2 regions of the Planococcus rifietoensis genome follow, and region 2 is predicted to be linked to the other one. Evidence: riboswitches for the same ligand, from Rfam matches in the RefSeq annotation. Region 2 holds a riboswitch; the other holds the start of a gene.
The links. Region 2 has a riboswitch for cobalamin ahead of AUC31_RS14745 (cobyric acid synthase). Riboswitches for the same ligand answer to the same signal wherever they lie in the genome.
Positions count from the first base shown of each region.

Region 1: linked by a shared signal. The riboswitch ahead of AUC31_RS02535 (hypothetical protein) and the one ahead of AUC31_RS14745 (cobyric acid synthase) in region 2 are both predicted to bind cobalamin.

Region 1 covers NZ_CP013659.2:540,025-547,450, forward strand. Annotated here, with positions in the region: gene nhaC (Na+/H+ antiporter NhaC) at 1-910, shown strand, start outside; gene AUC31_RS02515 (hypothetical protein) at 983-1,408, opposite strand; gene AUC31_RS02520 (helix-turn-helix domain-containing protein) at 1,489-1,698, opposite strand; gene AUC31_RS02525 (DUF2975 domain-containing protein) at 1,708-2,187, opposite strand; gene AUC31_RS02530 (ABC transporter substrate-binding protein) at 2,511-3,470, opposite strand; gene AUC31_RS02535 (hypothetical protein) at 3,467-4,009, opposite strand; cobalamin riboswitch at 4,177-4,356, opposite strand; gene AUC31_RS02540 (PF20097 family protein) at 4,548-4,796, shown strand; gene AUC31_RS02545 (halocin C8 precursor-like protein) at 4,903-5,688, opposite strand; gene AUC31_RS02550 (ferritin) at 6,048-6,545, shown strand; gene AUC31_RS02555 (prepilin-type N-terminal cleavage/methylation domain-containing protein) at 6,899-7,342, shown strand; gene AUC31_RS02560 (prepilin-type N-terminal cleavage/methylation domain-containing protein) at 7,335-7,426, shown strand, end outside.
Region 2 covers NZ_CP013659.2:2,967,416-2,974,841, reverse strand. Annotated here, with positions in the region: gene AUC31_RS14760 (DHA2 family efflux MFS transporter permease subunit) at 1-1,210, shown strand, start outside; gene AUC31_RS14755 (NADPH-dependent F420 reductase) at 1,402-2,124, opposite strand; gene AUC31_RS14750 (cysteine hydrolase family protein) at 2,720-3,244, opposite strand; cobalamin riboswitch at 3,387-3,571, shown strand; gene AUC31_RS14745 (cobyric acid synthase) at 3,675-5,195, shown strand; gene AUC31_RS14740 (GNAT family N-acetyltransferase) at 5,291-5,821, opposite strand; gene AUC31_RS17970 (DUF6612 family protein) at 6,187-7,119, shown strand; gene AUC31_RS14730 (class D sortase) at 7,202-7,426, shown strand, end outside.

The sequences.
Region 1 (7,426 bases), 1.1 Mb from region 2:
CGCTTTTTTCGGGGACAAGATGTCGCCGTTATCGGATACAACCAACTTGGCTGCTTCCATTGTCGGCGTGGATCTCTTCGAGCACATCCGCAACATGGGATGGACGACGATTCCTGCTTTTATTCTGACGCTGATTTTCTTCGGTGTGCTATCGCCATCAGTTACCTTGGACCATACAGAAGATATCGCCTTGTTCAAGGAAGGCTTGCTTGAGACGGGGTTGATCCATTGGTACGCCATGGCGCCGCTCGTCGTCTTAATTGCCTTGACGGTATTCAAAGTACCTGCGGTTTTGACTTTGGCTGCTAGTTCAGCGGTAGCGCTTGTTGTTTCCTTGTTCCACCAGAGCCTGCAAGCCTCGTCGATGCTTGGCATCCTGTTCGGCGGCTACGAATCATCGACCGGCATTGACGAAATCGATGCGCTGCTTTCACGCGGCGGCATGGAAAGCATGTTCTTCACCATCGCTTTAGTGCTGCTCGCCCTCAGCATGGGCGGATTGCTATTCAAACTCGGCATCATACAAAGTTTGCTGGCGAAAATCGAAAGCCTGCTGAAAAAAGTGTCTTCTGTCATCGTCGCATCCGCCTTGACGGCGATCGGCACGAACATCCTCGTCGGGGAACAATACTTATCGATCCTGCTGACCGGTCAGGCATTCCAGGAACCGTATAAACAAGTCGGATTGGCCGGAAAGAACTTGAGCCGCGTCATGGAAGATGCCGGGACGGTCGTCAATCCGCTCGTGCCGTGGAGTGTTTGCGGGATTTTCATCGCCTCGGTGTTGGGTGTTTCGACATTGGAGTATTTGCCGTTTGCATTCTTCTGCTTGCTATCGCCTCTTTTGACGGTGTTGCTTGGGGTGAGTGGGAAAACCTTGACGTATATTGAAAAATCTCCTGTAAAGTGAATAGTAAGCAAGCCAAAAGGGCTGTCGCCAAGATCATGAAGATGACTTGGCGACAGCCCTTTTTCTATATTTCTACTGGTTAAGGATGCCCTTGCTAGCCTGGGAACCGGTTCTGAACTTTTTAAAAACGCCGTACAAGCCGAGTCCTATTTGGATGAAACTGAGGAAGAAAAAGAAGACGAGCGGCAAATACCAGTCACCCAGCAATACAATCGGCAGCGCCGCGCTTAGCGATAACAGGATTCCTAAACTAATAGTAGCGACGAAACATGTCCGCGCTTGCCTAGTGAATCCACAAACCGTTGCTACAGCGTTTCCGATTCCGAAGACAAGCATTCCATAAATAGCTAAAGCGGACCAACTAGTAAAAGGCATGACGCCGACCCACTCGGGCGGGAACTCCACGAACACCCCCATAACCGGCAGCATGGAAATGCCCATATAAAATGCGCCTAATGACATTGCTAAATTAAATGCAGCGACCAGTTTTGTCAGCAAGATCTTTTCCTCCTTTGTGTTCGAAGAATGAGCGAGATGCTATGAAATTTACTGTTTCCAAGAAGTGAAGGAAGTTTGGATTACTCTTCCTCCCGGTATTCCAATACGTCTCCAGGCTGGCAGTCGAGCACTTTGCAGATGGCTTCGAGTGTGGAGAAGCGGATCGCTTTCGCTTTGCCGTTTTTCAGGATGGACAAATTGGGCATGGTGACGCCGACTTTTTCGGATAGCTCGGTCATGCTCATTTTGCGCTTAGCAAGCATGACGTCGAGATTTATGATGATTGGCATTAGATCACCTCAGACCGTAAGATCATTTTCTGATTTGATGTCGATGGCGTGCGTCAGCAGCTTCTGCAAAACCGCTGCAAAAACGGCGACGACAAAGGCAGCAAAGCCGATGCCAGCTCCCATCAAGATGAGGCCTGGCGCATCGTCGATTTCTGCGATCATGTAAAACAGCGGCATCGCGAGAAAATAGATGCCCGTGATCGCAAGGGCACAGAGCTTGATGTTTTTGATCGCCTTCACTGAGCGCACAGAAAAGGCGGTGTTGTCATCGATGAAACTCAATAATTTAAACGTCTGGTACAGCGCCAGGAAATAAGCGACCGCGGTTGCGTAGAGCATGAAGATAAAGACGTACTGCAGAAATGCCAGCTGGTCCGGGCCGTCCTGGATGATGCTCGAAAGCGGCAGCACCACGAAGATGCATAACGCGATGACCGGCAGCGCCATGAGGAACAGCACCACTTTCAAAAACAAAGTCTCCCGTTTCATAAAACACACCTCTTTGCTTGTTAATAATTAAAGTATAGCGATTTATTTATCGTTTATCAATAAATAATTGTCGTTTAGCGATATTACAATGATGAAAGGTAGAGGAGGAGATAAGCGCTAGTGAACCAAGCTCTATTGATTTGGCTCTCCATCTATAGTGTTTTTGAGGCAGGTAGACGCTAGGTGATTCTTTAGCGAAACCACGCTCTAGAGGATCTAAAAACAATTAAAAAAAGCGCAACCGATTTGAGCTGCTGCGCTTTTGAAAGTTTATGAATAGGCTAGTCATTTCGGGAAATGGGATTGGCAATTTATGAATAAACTTATTCCATCAATTCTGGATAGACCGTTTCCGCAACCAACTGCACCGCTTCACCGATGCGGGGTCCAGGGCGGGAAGTGATGTCGGAATCGATGAAGTGCACTTCGTCGTTTTCGATTGCCTCTACGGCAGACCAGCTGTCGCGGGCTTCGATATCACCGACGGCATCTTCCACGTAAGATACGGTCGTCAAGATGACTTCCGGGTCGCGGGTGATGACTTCTTCTTCAGAGATACTCGGCCATCCTTCAAGATCTTCAAAGGCATTGGTTACTTGGGCGTGATCAAGGATTTCCTGCATGAATGTCGATTTGCCGGTTGTGTAGATTTCTGGAGACGGGCTGATTTCCACGTATACTTCTTTTTGCTCTTCGACCGCTGCAAGGCGTTCTTGGACATCTTTGATTTGCGTTTGGATGCCTTCGATCACTTCAGCACCTTTTTCTTCCTTGGCAAGAACAGAGGCGATTTGTTCGATATCGCCGTATACTTCGTCGAATGAAGTGGCCGATTCGATAACGAATACCGGAATGTCGGCATCTTCAAGTTGGGAAAGGGCAGGCGGTGCCTCGCCGGTTGAATAAGCCAAAACGACATCCGGGTCGAGCTGGATGATTTTCTCGGCATTGAATTCCACGGAATCACTGACGCGCTCAATGTCCTGCGCCGCTTCCGGGTAGTTGTCATAGTCAGTAACACCGACCAATTGATCTCCGGCATCGAGTGCGAAGACGATTTCGGTGTTGCTCGGAATGAGCGATACGATCGTTTCAGGCGCTTGTTCGAATTCGAGTTCTTCGCCGCGATCATCGGTAACCGTGTACGGTGCGTCGCTTGCAGTTTCAGTTGAGGTTTCTTCAGGTGTTTCTTCTGTTGCCGGTGCTTCGGCAGTATTATCTTGGCAAGCGCCGAGTGTTAAAGCGAGTGGAATGCTGAGTAAGAGAAATGATTTGATTTTCACGAGTGAGTCTCCTTTTTCTTCATGCGTTTTGTTGGATAGGACTTGCTGACGAACGGGATTTCCCGGGCGCCATGCTGTTTATTGGCGTAGACGGCCATCACGAAAAAGACATTGGCGAGCAGGTTGGCGTAGTCCATCAAATGCTCCGGCACTTCACGTTCAATCGTCACATGGTGCAAGGCGCGGACGGACTTTTTCGCTTCGCTGCGGCATACGTGGAGAATACAGGCACCGTGCGTTCCTTGCGGCAGGACGAACTGGTCGATTTCTTCCTTCACTTCCGCTACGTATCGATCGTACAAGCCACTGAGATCGGCAAGGTCTTGTTCGGTAATGGCGAGTTTCCCGCGCACCGAGCCGTTCAAGTGGTAGACCATCGGCTGCAGGTAGCGCAAATCATCGATGATTTGAGGGACATCGTTGACCGCGATGGCTTCGCCGATTCGCGTCGTCAAGGAATCGGTGCGAATCTCGAAATCGACCGTTGAAGCGCTTTCCCTCATGAATGGGTAGCACAAATAGCGCATGTCTTTTTTCATCTGTTCACCTCCAAAATAGTGTCCGTAAATATCAGCAGACGTATCGCTTTCTAAAAGAGACAAAAAAAGCCACTCTCAACGAAGAGAGTGGCACGATTGCGAATATCCAGCACAAAGCTGTCCATAGGAAAAAGTTGCCGTAGATCCTCTTATCTTCCGAAGAGCAAAAATACGTTCAGAAAAAGGTAGGTCTCCTGGCTTGTGCATCGATTTACTCTAAGGCCTTCCCGGGTCTCCCCAGTGGCATCTCTTATTTCATACGCACTTACAGTTGCGGAAACAGCTCCGGATTTTCACCGGATTCCCTGTTACGCTGACGAATCAGCACCTTTTCCCTGCATGATTATTTACTTAGTTTCAGTGTAGCACTTTTGTTTTGAGTTTAGGAGAGGGGAATGAAATTGTTTGGAGCTTAAGTAGAAAGGAGAGAAGGGGGCTTAAGAGCTTTTGTGAGTTGGGCATATTGGTAAACAAAAAGGGTAATTGAACAATAGTATGGAGAGTAGGTATTTTTTGTATAACCTTAAGGAGGGGAACTATGGAAAATCACAATGGCCTGACATGTCCATTTTGCCAATCGGAAATGAAAAAAGGATTTATCCAGAGTGGCACAAGACTCGCATGGGTGCCAAAAGTATCCAAACTGAGTGCTGAACCGAGCCTGACTAAAGGTTCTGTGTTGTTATCGGAACAAAGCCGTTTTTCCATCAACCATGTCGATGCTTTTCTGTGTGAATCTTGCAACAAGGTCATCATTGATTATGAAAGCAACGAACAAGAACAATAACATTTCTTCACTTGAGAAAAACGGCAATTTAGATTTTCTATCAAAAAAAAAAGAGTAGCGACGTCGCTGCTCTTTTTTGCTTTGAATAAATGAAGTATTCAAGTCATTAATTGCAGATTTGATCAGTAGCGGCTGTGCAGCCAACACTTCCTACAAGCGCACATATCGCAGCAAGGCCAAGACCGCCAAGGCCTGTTGTGATTCCTAATGCGCCAGCAAGAGCGTAACACGCCACACCGCCGCCCGTTCCGCAAAGAGCACCTACTGCATATTCACAAAAAGAAGCATACGCAACAAACTCGTTGCCATTTTCACTGGCATTTTGACTAGCGCCTTTAATGTTCTTTTCGGCATTGGCCACAAAATCTTCATGGCTTACTTCTAAACCATCTTGATCCAACAGGCCTCCTTCATTATCGACCGTTACGTTGTAAACTTCAGTTTGTTTTCCGTCTAGGTTAAAGACTGCCTGGATATTGATGTTGTCGCCATCCATTTGTTTAGCAAAGAGGGCTTGGTCTGTGATGACATCACGGTTTGCCACATCATACGTGAATTGCACATAAGCAAGATTCTCGCTTTGTTTGGCAAGCTCATCGAAGATAAATTCGACATATGCGATATCGCCTTTAGGACCTGGGACTGTGTTGATGATGATGTTATCAGTCGAGATGGCATTGATTTTACTGATCTTTTTATAAACTTGGTATTCATCCGTTTTTTTCAAGGTATTTCTGATTTGATTAAATTCCTTTTGACTAACATTCGAGGTCCCTTTTTCAAACATCGGGCCTTCAGCTTGAGCAGCGCCTACAGAACTGAATGCTGATGAAACCAAAAGAATGGCCACTGCTACTAACATGAAGACTTTCTCAAAAGATTTAATCGACATAGTTAACTTGCCTCCTAATTTTTTCTTTTTTGTGATACAAGCATGAAAGAAACAACCAAGGCGAAAATAAACAGAAACAACACAATCCCTAATTCCAAATTCGAATCAAACATGTGCCTCCCCTCCTTCTTAAATGAGTCTTTACTATAATTTCCAATTATTTGACTTTTAAACATATTTTTAGAAAATTAAAAATATTTTTGAAAAATAAATAGCCATAAAGCATTCCGAGTGAGAACGTGCTCCCCTTTTTCTTGCCAACATTATTGATAAAGGGGCAGCAGAAGCAGTATGTCATTTATTGATTAATAAACGCACGTGCTATAATGACGCTAAACAAGATAGAGGAGGAGTTCAATATGTTACCAACAAATTTGACAGAAGCGTTAAACGCTCAATTCAATAACGAAATTCAAGCAGCACATGCGTACACAGCGATGGCGTCATACTTTTCAGGAAAAGGATATCACGGCTTTGCCAACTTCTATTTGATCCAATCAAGAGAAGAACATGTCCACGCGATGAAATTCTATCAATACTTGGTGACGATGGATGAACAACCTGTACTCCAGGCGTTGACAGAGCCGAGAAACCAATATGCAAATGCCCTGGATGTCGTGGAAGCGTCACTTGCACAGGAAAAGTCAGTGACGGCAAACATATATAAATTAGTAAGCTTGGCCGATGAACTGCAGGAACATGCTACGCTTTCATTTTTGGATTGGTTCATTGAAGAACAGATGGAAGAAGAAAAAATGTTCCGGGACATGATCATTCGCATAAAAGGCATCGAAGAAGGCGGCGAGTATTTCCTGAAAATGGACGACGAGTTTGCTGCAAGAAAACTGGAAGAATAATAGGATAGAAAACAAACAGCACACGGCTTAGCGTGTGCTGTTTTTATGTGAATTGTGAAGTACTCTAATTATCGTTCAGTTTTTTTTGGAGCTTCAGAACAATTCGTGTGATCGGGCTATTTTTTGTTTTCATCAAAAGTGCTTGTTTATAATAGATCTCCAACACATTATTCACTATGCTGATCGAATTATCCCAAGTCGTTTTTAGATAGGTATTAAGAATAAAGGAATTTATATAAGTTGCAGATTATAAAAAGATGAGAATCCTAATACCTAAATTTTAAAAGTATAATCATGTTAAATGATATAATTAAATGTAAGAAAATAGTTTTATAAGAGGAGTTTATTTAAGGATGGATAACGAGAAAGGTTTTACTTTAATTGAAGTAGTTGCATCAATTGTCATACTCACACTGTTGCTTACTTCCTTTCTTTCTCTCTTAATGGTCGCTGCAAAGTCGACCCAAGTATCGAAAGAAATCATAGACTATACGCTTGTTGCACAGACGGAGGTAGAGACGGTCTATCAGGCGGCGCAAAAAGCTCTGAAATCCAATCATCAAACCATTTTAGTCGACGACTTAGAGTATCGTCTTAGTTTAGACCAAGGCAGTCGGGTAATTTATGAAAAGACTACAGAGCAAGCCTTTATCCAATTAACCCTTTCAGATTACGAAGACAATAGCGTGCTCAATGAAACGCTCAGCGGACTGAAGGTCGAAGTATTGTCTTTAGAAGATTCGAGTGAAGGCGCACAAATTGAGTCGATTATTGAATGGGGTAAAAATCATGAGTAATCAAAAAGGTATCACATTAGTCGAGTTGCTGGCTGCGATTACGCTACTCTCAATTGTTTCTGTTCTTGTGATGAGTATCATCAT
Region 2 (7,426 bases):
GTTCGTTGGTGCGCTTATTAGCTTAATTACGGGGACATTAATTGGGGCACTAGCCGTTAATTTTGAAATGCTGATGGTGGCCCGGGTGCTGCAGGCTGCAGGCATGGCCTTATTGCTTCCCCTCATGTTCAACACCATTTTGGTCATCTATCCCCCTGAAAAGCGGGGAGCGGCTATGGGATTTGTCGGACTGGTCATCATGTTCGCGCCCGCAACCGGCCCGACTATCGGCGGTCTATTGATCGAATACTTAACATGGCATTATATTTTCTGGTTCTCGCTGCCATTCCTGATCATCGGCTTGTTAATCGGGCTGAAGTATTTGGAAAACGTGACTGAAGTGACAAAACCGCGGATCGATTTGTTTTCAGTTCTACTGTCAACTATCGGTTTTGGAGGAGTGGTCTTTGGCTTTAGTAAGGCTGGTGAAGGAGAAGTGGGATGGGGCAGTATGGTCGTTATCACTTCTATCATCATTGGTCTTATTGCCTTACTCTTCTTTGTGCTGCGCCAGAACTCAATGAAGGAGCCGCTATTAAACTTGAGGGTTTTCAAATTTCCAATGTACGTGGTGGGGCTGCTTCTCGTAATGATGAGCATGTTGATCATTATGTCGAGCATGATCATTCTGCCGATGTTCTTGCAAACAGGTGCTGGATTGTCTGTCTTTATTGCCGGACTCATGCTATTGCCTGGCAGTGCGTTGAATGGGCTATTGTCGCCATTTATCGGCCGGTTGTTTGATAAATTCGGACCGAAATGGCTCGTCATTCCGGGACTTATCCTCGTTACGACGATGCTGTGGTTTTTCACCACATTGACTACTGCGTCATCAGTGGCATTTATCGTGGCGTTGCATGTCGGTCTGATGGTTGGGATTGCAATGATTTGGATGCCTTCCCAAACGAACGGGCTAAATCAATTGCCGCCCGAATTATACCCGCATGGCACGGCGGTCATGAATACGCTGCAGCAAGTGATCGGGGCAGTCGGGACAGCGGTAGCCGTCAGTATTTTGACAGGCGGTATGGATAGCTATCTACACAGTTCTTCTGCACCGACACAGCCTGCGGAAATCGCCAATGCGATGGCTTCAGGATTGCAAAACGTCTTTTTGTTTACAGTGGGGATCGCGGCAATTGGCCTGGTCATGGGATTCTTTATCCGTCGGGTAGTAGTCCAACGCGAAGTAATAAATTCACCACATTAAATATATTGGATTAAGCCAATTAAGAAACATCTCACATGACATGACAAGCAGTTGGCTAAATAAAAAACACAAAAAATGAAGCTCAGTGGCTTAAAAGACAGCTACTGAGCTTCATTTTATTATCATGTTTATAGATGCATGAGAACATTTCTTCTTTGATCCATTTGTTTTTAACAAAAGGGTTTCCTGAATTAGGAATTATAGGTCTCGCGGTTGATTCTCACAATATCATCATGCGTCATGCCAGCTGAAAACTTCTCCATTACCTTGTCCCGCTGGACGGGTGCTTTTTCTTTATCGGCCGCATTCAAGGCTTCGATCAGTTCTTCTTTTGTCAGTTCAGTGCAGTAGGCAGGAGTTCCGGGTTGTTCTCTCCAAGAGTCGCTTAACGAACCGGCATCCACTGCATCGAAGCCGAGCTCATTCACGACGTCGATCAGTACTTGTTTTTGTGCGGGGTCATCACCGGCAATGGCCATGGCAATGCGACCAGTCGTGCCTTCTGGAGTTCCTTTATTTTCTAATGTATAAGCTAATTGATTACTGAAGGCTTTGACGATCGGTCTTCCTAGCTGCTTGGAAACCCAAACACTTTCCACCATTCCGTTTTCGATTTCTTCGATTTCATTGTCTCTAAATGGATAATAATTGGATGTGTCTGCAATGATGACTTCATCCCCAACTTGATCGATGATCGGCCGAATGCTCGGCATGACATGGAGAGGGAGAGAGAGTAATAGAACATCAATATCGGTGATCAGCTCTTTGACATCCACAGGTGTTCCTGCAATGTCCTTACCTTCCAAATGTTTAATGTCCCGGGCATCGGCAATTTTGACCTCATGTCCATTTTTCACTAATTTCTTAGAAAGACTGGCTCCAATGGGGCCTGCACCTATAATTCCAAACTTCATTTTTCTGCCTCCCATAATTTTATATATTCTTTAACTTATCTAAAAGAAAATTAAATCAACTGTACATTTACTTAACCAAACAATACATTTAGTAGACTAAGTAAATTTTAACATAGAAGATGAGTAAAATAAATACAGATGAACCATTCTACCCTAAAGCTTTCCACAAAAGGCTTTTTTCACCTCTTTGAAGAGAACAATGCCAAAAAGTCTCCGAAACATCACATAAATGTTGTGATTAGCAGACCGTGTGATGTGTAGCCAGTATTGGTTCGATGAGCACCATTATATAACCCCTTTTAATGAGGGTTCACTGATTGAGTTTTGAGGAATAACAAGAGAAGGTGAAATTGCTAGAAAAAATGATACATGTAATAGCCTGTTCCATAACACTTTAAAAGCAGAGTTTCATAATTATATATGTTTATATATGACGAATTATTGGAATTGAAGAAACTCTAATATGAGTTTCTTCTTTTTTAGTGGACTGCATCTTGTGCATAACTCAAAAGCTTCACTTTCTCATAAAAAAACTCCTCCCAAAATAAATTCCGGGAAGAGTAATTGTAATTTTTTATCGAGGTACGTGGGTTATTTAAGCTCGTCCCAAAAACTCGATATACTTCGTCTCCTGCAACGTGACAAACTCGCTTAATAGGCCATTATGGTGATCGATAATTTGCTCGGCGCTCATCGTTTCCGAATCCCAGGTGCCGTGCGCGTCTTTGGCGAGTGTCACGTTAAATCCCAGCTGGCTGGCGCTGCGTGTGGTCGCATTTATACAATGCTCAGTCTGGTTGCCGGCAATGACAAGGTTTTGGATGCCATTGTTTTTCAATACCTCTAGCAACTTTGTTTCATGGAAGGAATCAGGCGTCCATTTTTGAACGACGGTATCCCTTTCTTCAGGAGTGACGGACGAATGGATTTGCCAAAAGTCGGTGCCTTCTACAAGGCCGGCGTCGTTATGCTGCACATAAATGACGGGAACATCGGCTGAACGCGCTTTTTTGATCAACGACTGCAAATTCTCCAGCAATTGTTCACTTTGATGGACGGGATTGGCTGGGTCGAACATCTCGTTTTGGGCATCAACGATTAATAAAGCTGTCTTTGACATCGGGCATTCTCCTCTTCAGTTAGTGTTTTCTCTTATTTTATAGAGCGTGCGATTGCTTGTATAGCAGTTGGTGTAACAGATGAAAAAAGTAAAGCTAGTGAGGAAAGAATGACTGTGTATATAATGAAAAGAAAAATAGAGTTTGAATCCAATTCATAAAGGTGCTTGTGTCTTGAACATGAGTTAAAAGGGAAGCCGGTTGAATTCCGGCGCGGTCCCGCCACTGTAAGTGAGAGTCATCTGAAAAAGCCATTGAAGCGATGCTTCGGGAAGATTCAGAAGGCGATGATCACGAGCCAGGAGACCTGCCTTTATGCGGATGCCCGTTCGCTTGCGAGGACAAGCTGGAAGTACGCCTTTTTTGTGCTGTTTTTTCCAATCCCTCGCGCTCGTGGGGGATTTTTCTATTTTGGCGAGTGGAGGGAAAAGTATGCCAGCAGTTTCGATTATGATTCAAGGAACAGCTTCCGACGTGGGGAAAAGCTTGATTTGTACAGCGCTATGCCGAATTTTTTCAGACGATGGATTCCGTGTGGCTCCGTTTAAATCACAGAACATGGCGCTGAATTCGTTTGTGACAGAAGCAGCCGGCGAAATCGGCAGGGCGCAGGGAGTTCAAGCGGAAGCAGCCCGGATTCCGGCGACTTTTGACATGAATCCGATTTTGCTCAAGCCAAAGCAGGACATGGTGTCAGAAGTCATCGTCCATGGCCGGCACTTTATGGACATGAATGCAAAAACCTATCGCGACGATTTTTTGCAGCAAGTGATGCCGGCGGTCGAGCAGTCGATGCGCAGACTGCAGCAGGATTTCGACGTGCTAGTGCTCGAAGGTGCCGGGAGCCCTGCAGAAATCAATTTGAAGGATAAAGATATTGCCAATATGCGAATGGCCCACTTGGCAGATGCCGCTGTCATTTTAGTGGTGGATATCGACAAGGGTGGTGCGTTCGCCGCTATCGTCGGAACGCTCGCTTTGCTCGATGAATCGGAACGAATTCGTGTAAAAGGAATCATCATCAATAAATTCCGTGGCATGCGCGAGCTGCTCGATGATGGCATTGACTGGCTGGAAAAAGAAACAGGCATTCCGGTGCTCGGGGTCTTGCCTTATCTTGATGTCCAAATCGATGCAGAAGATTCTCTCGCATTGTCATCGCTGCGGTTTAAAAAACCGAAGCCTGGAGAGTTTGCGGTAGACATAGCCGTCATCCGGCTCCCTCGAATCTCGAATTTCACAGACATAGACCCGTTCTTTGATGAACCGGAAACAGGCGTACGCCTGATCGGAAAAGTCGAAGAGCTCGGTACACCAGACCTGCTCATCATTCCTGGAACCAAAAACACATTGGCCGACGCTGCGTGGCTCAAGGACATGGGGTTCGATGCAGCGATCCAACAGCTGCGCCAGCACGGGACCAAGATTTTCGGAGTTTGCGGAGGTTTTCAATTGCTTGGGGAATCACTAACAGATAATGAGGCGGTCGACGGGGAAGGCGGAGCGGCAAGCGGCCTTTCCTTACTGCCGGTCGACACGGTGTTTGTCGGGGATAAGAAAACCGTTTTAATGACCGGCAGGCAAGTAAAAGACGGACAGATGCTGACAGGCTACGAAATCCATTTGGGAAGATCGACCATTCGCGGAGAGGCTACTCCATTTATGCAGCTGTCGGATGGCCGGATGGACGGGGCAGTCAGCGCAGATGGCAGCGTTGCCGGCACCTATCTCCATGGCATTTTCCATAACCGCAACTTCACGCGTGAACTGGTCAATGAATTGCGAGTCAAAAAAGGGTTAGAACCATTGGAAGACAATGTGAAACCCGATGCCCAGCGAAGGGAAGAAGCATATGATTTTCTAGCAGAGCAAGTCCGCAGCCATATGAACATTGAAGCAGTTTACCAATTACTCGGCTTATCGGCTGACGCGGCTCACAAAAGCAAGGTATAAGAAGAAATAAATCTTTCAATACCGCTGGAAAACAGTGGATGATAAAGAACAAAAAGCCGAACTTCGATAAGAAGTTCGGCTTTTTTCACGATAATTTAATCTGATTTCAATCTTGAATACATAGTTAAGTCGAAAAACACGTCGTTTATTATTTCAGTTTCCCGCAAAGTGCCTTCATAGTGGAAATTGAGCCTTTCCAATAGTCTGATCGATGGTTCGTTGTTCGGGTCGACCTTAGCTTCAATTCTGTTCAGCTGCATTTCAAGGAATCCATGCTGTACTAGAGCACTGACGGCTTCAGCAGCAAAACCCCGGCGCCAATGTTTTTGGCTGATATCGTAAGCGACTTCGGCTTTTGCATTTTCATGATCGACAAAATTAAATCCACAAGAACCGATCAACTCGCCAGTGTCCAACTCGATGATCGAATAGCGAATGGCTGCCTGGTCCTGGTGCAGTTGATCAAACAGTTGAATCATCTCCAATGCCTGGACTTTGGAAGTGAAGTTTTCGATATTCATAAACTCGGTCACTAGTGGGTCAGACCAGATCTGGAACAGCTCATTAGCATCAGCGGCTTCCATTTTTCTTAATAACAATCGTTCGGTATTCATTTGTAAAATCAATAGTATTCCCTCCATTTTTGATAGTGTCGAGGTCATCATATTGATATCTGCGCATAGTTCAGTCCCTTCAGGTGAAAAGTTAGTTCTAGTATATAGCGCGATCGTGAGTGTAACAAGGACGGGTAAACCTTGAATTATTCGTCGAAGAAAAGAAAAGAAAAGAACTCGCTAGTTGAAATATTTTATTGAAAAAGAGAGAAGCGAAACCGCCTTGCTAAAGCCATTTTTCAAAAATGGGTGACTATATGAATGTTTTAGCCAAATTATATAGGGAAGTAGGAACTATAAGAGGCTTAATTGGAAAGTACATACATATATGAGAGTTCATCCCGGCTTCTTAATACTATGGAATAGGACGTGTTTACATGTTGAAAAAAGTGATACCTGCCTCTTTTGTGACGGTGCTTGCAGTAGGGACTGCCACTCCGGCTTTAGCTGAGGAAATGAGCGCAGTCGACGTGCTGCAAAAGTCCAACGAAGCGATGTCATCGCTCGATAGTTACTCCAGCGAGACGACTATGGAAATCACCATGCCGGACATTGCTACTGGAGAAACGACGACGATTCCGATTCATACGAAAGAAGATGTGACATTCAATCCGTTTGCGATGCATCAGACGGTCACTACTTCTGGACCTAGTGGGGAAGAAGAGACTTTGGAATCCTACTGGACAGAAGAGGGCTTTTACCAGGAAGACCCGATGCAAGGTTGGGTGAAATTGCCGAGTGAACTTTCTGAAGGCTTGGATGAACTGATGGCGATGACGACTGCCGGCGATCAAGTGGCCCAGGCTGAAGCGCTCGGGGAAGACATGTCGGTGGAAGACACAGGAGATGCATACCAGCTGACTTATGAAGGCGACGGAGAAGCATTGATGGAAGCTGTTATGGCATCGTTCGAATCCATGATGGGTGAAGAAGGCGCGGACATGTCCATGGAAGGCATGATGGAAGAAATCAATTTCAATGAGCTTAGCTACGAAATGACCATTGAGAAAGACACGTTCTATTTAACGGAAATGTCTATGAATGTAGATATGGACATTTCGGCTGCCGGTGAGAGCTTGAACATGGTTCAAAGCACAGACATGACGATCAGCAACTTTAACGGCGTCGAGCCGATCACCGTGCCACAAGATGTGTTGGATAATGCGGTTCCAATGGAAGGCGTTGGTGAACAAGGCGGCGAATTGCCGGACACTGCCAGCAACAACCCATTATATGCATTCACAGGAATGGGCTTGGCTGCTCTAGGTGCTGGACTGTTATTGTTCAGAAGACGCACAACGACTCAATAAAAAACAAAAACCGCAGCTCTGTATGCGGTTTTTTGTTCTGTAATGATTTATTTCAATAAAGAGGGAGGTGCAAGCCGGTTTCATGAATAAAGTGTATACGATCATTATGATCGCTGGCCTTTCAATGACAGGTTATTTTGGCTTCCAATGGTGGCAAAGTGCGCAGGCAGCTGAAACCGTGTCACTGGAAGAAATCGAAGGATGGAATAATGCAGCGTCAAACCCTATGACATCAACCCCTGAACCGGCTTCCGAACGCTCCCTTGAACCGGTTCAAGAACCAACACCTATAATGAGCAATGACATG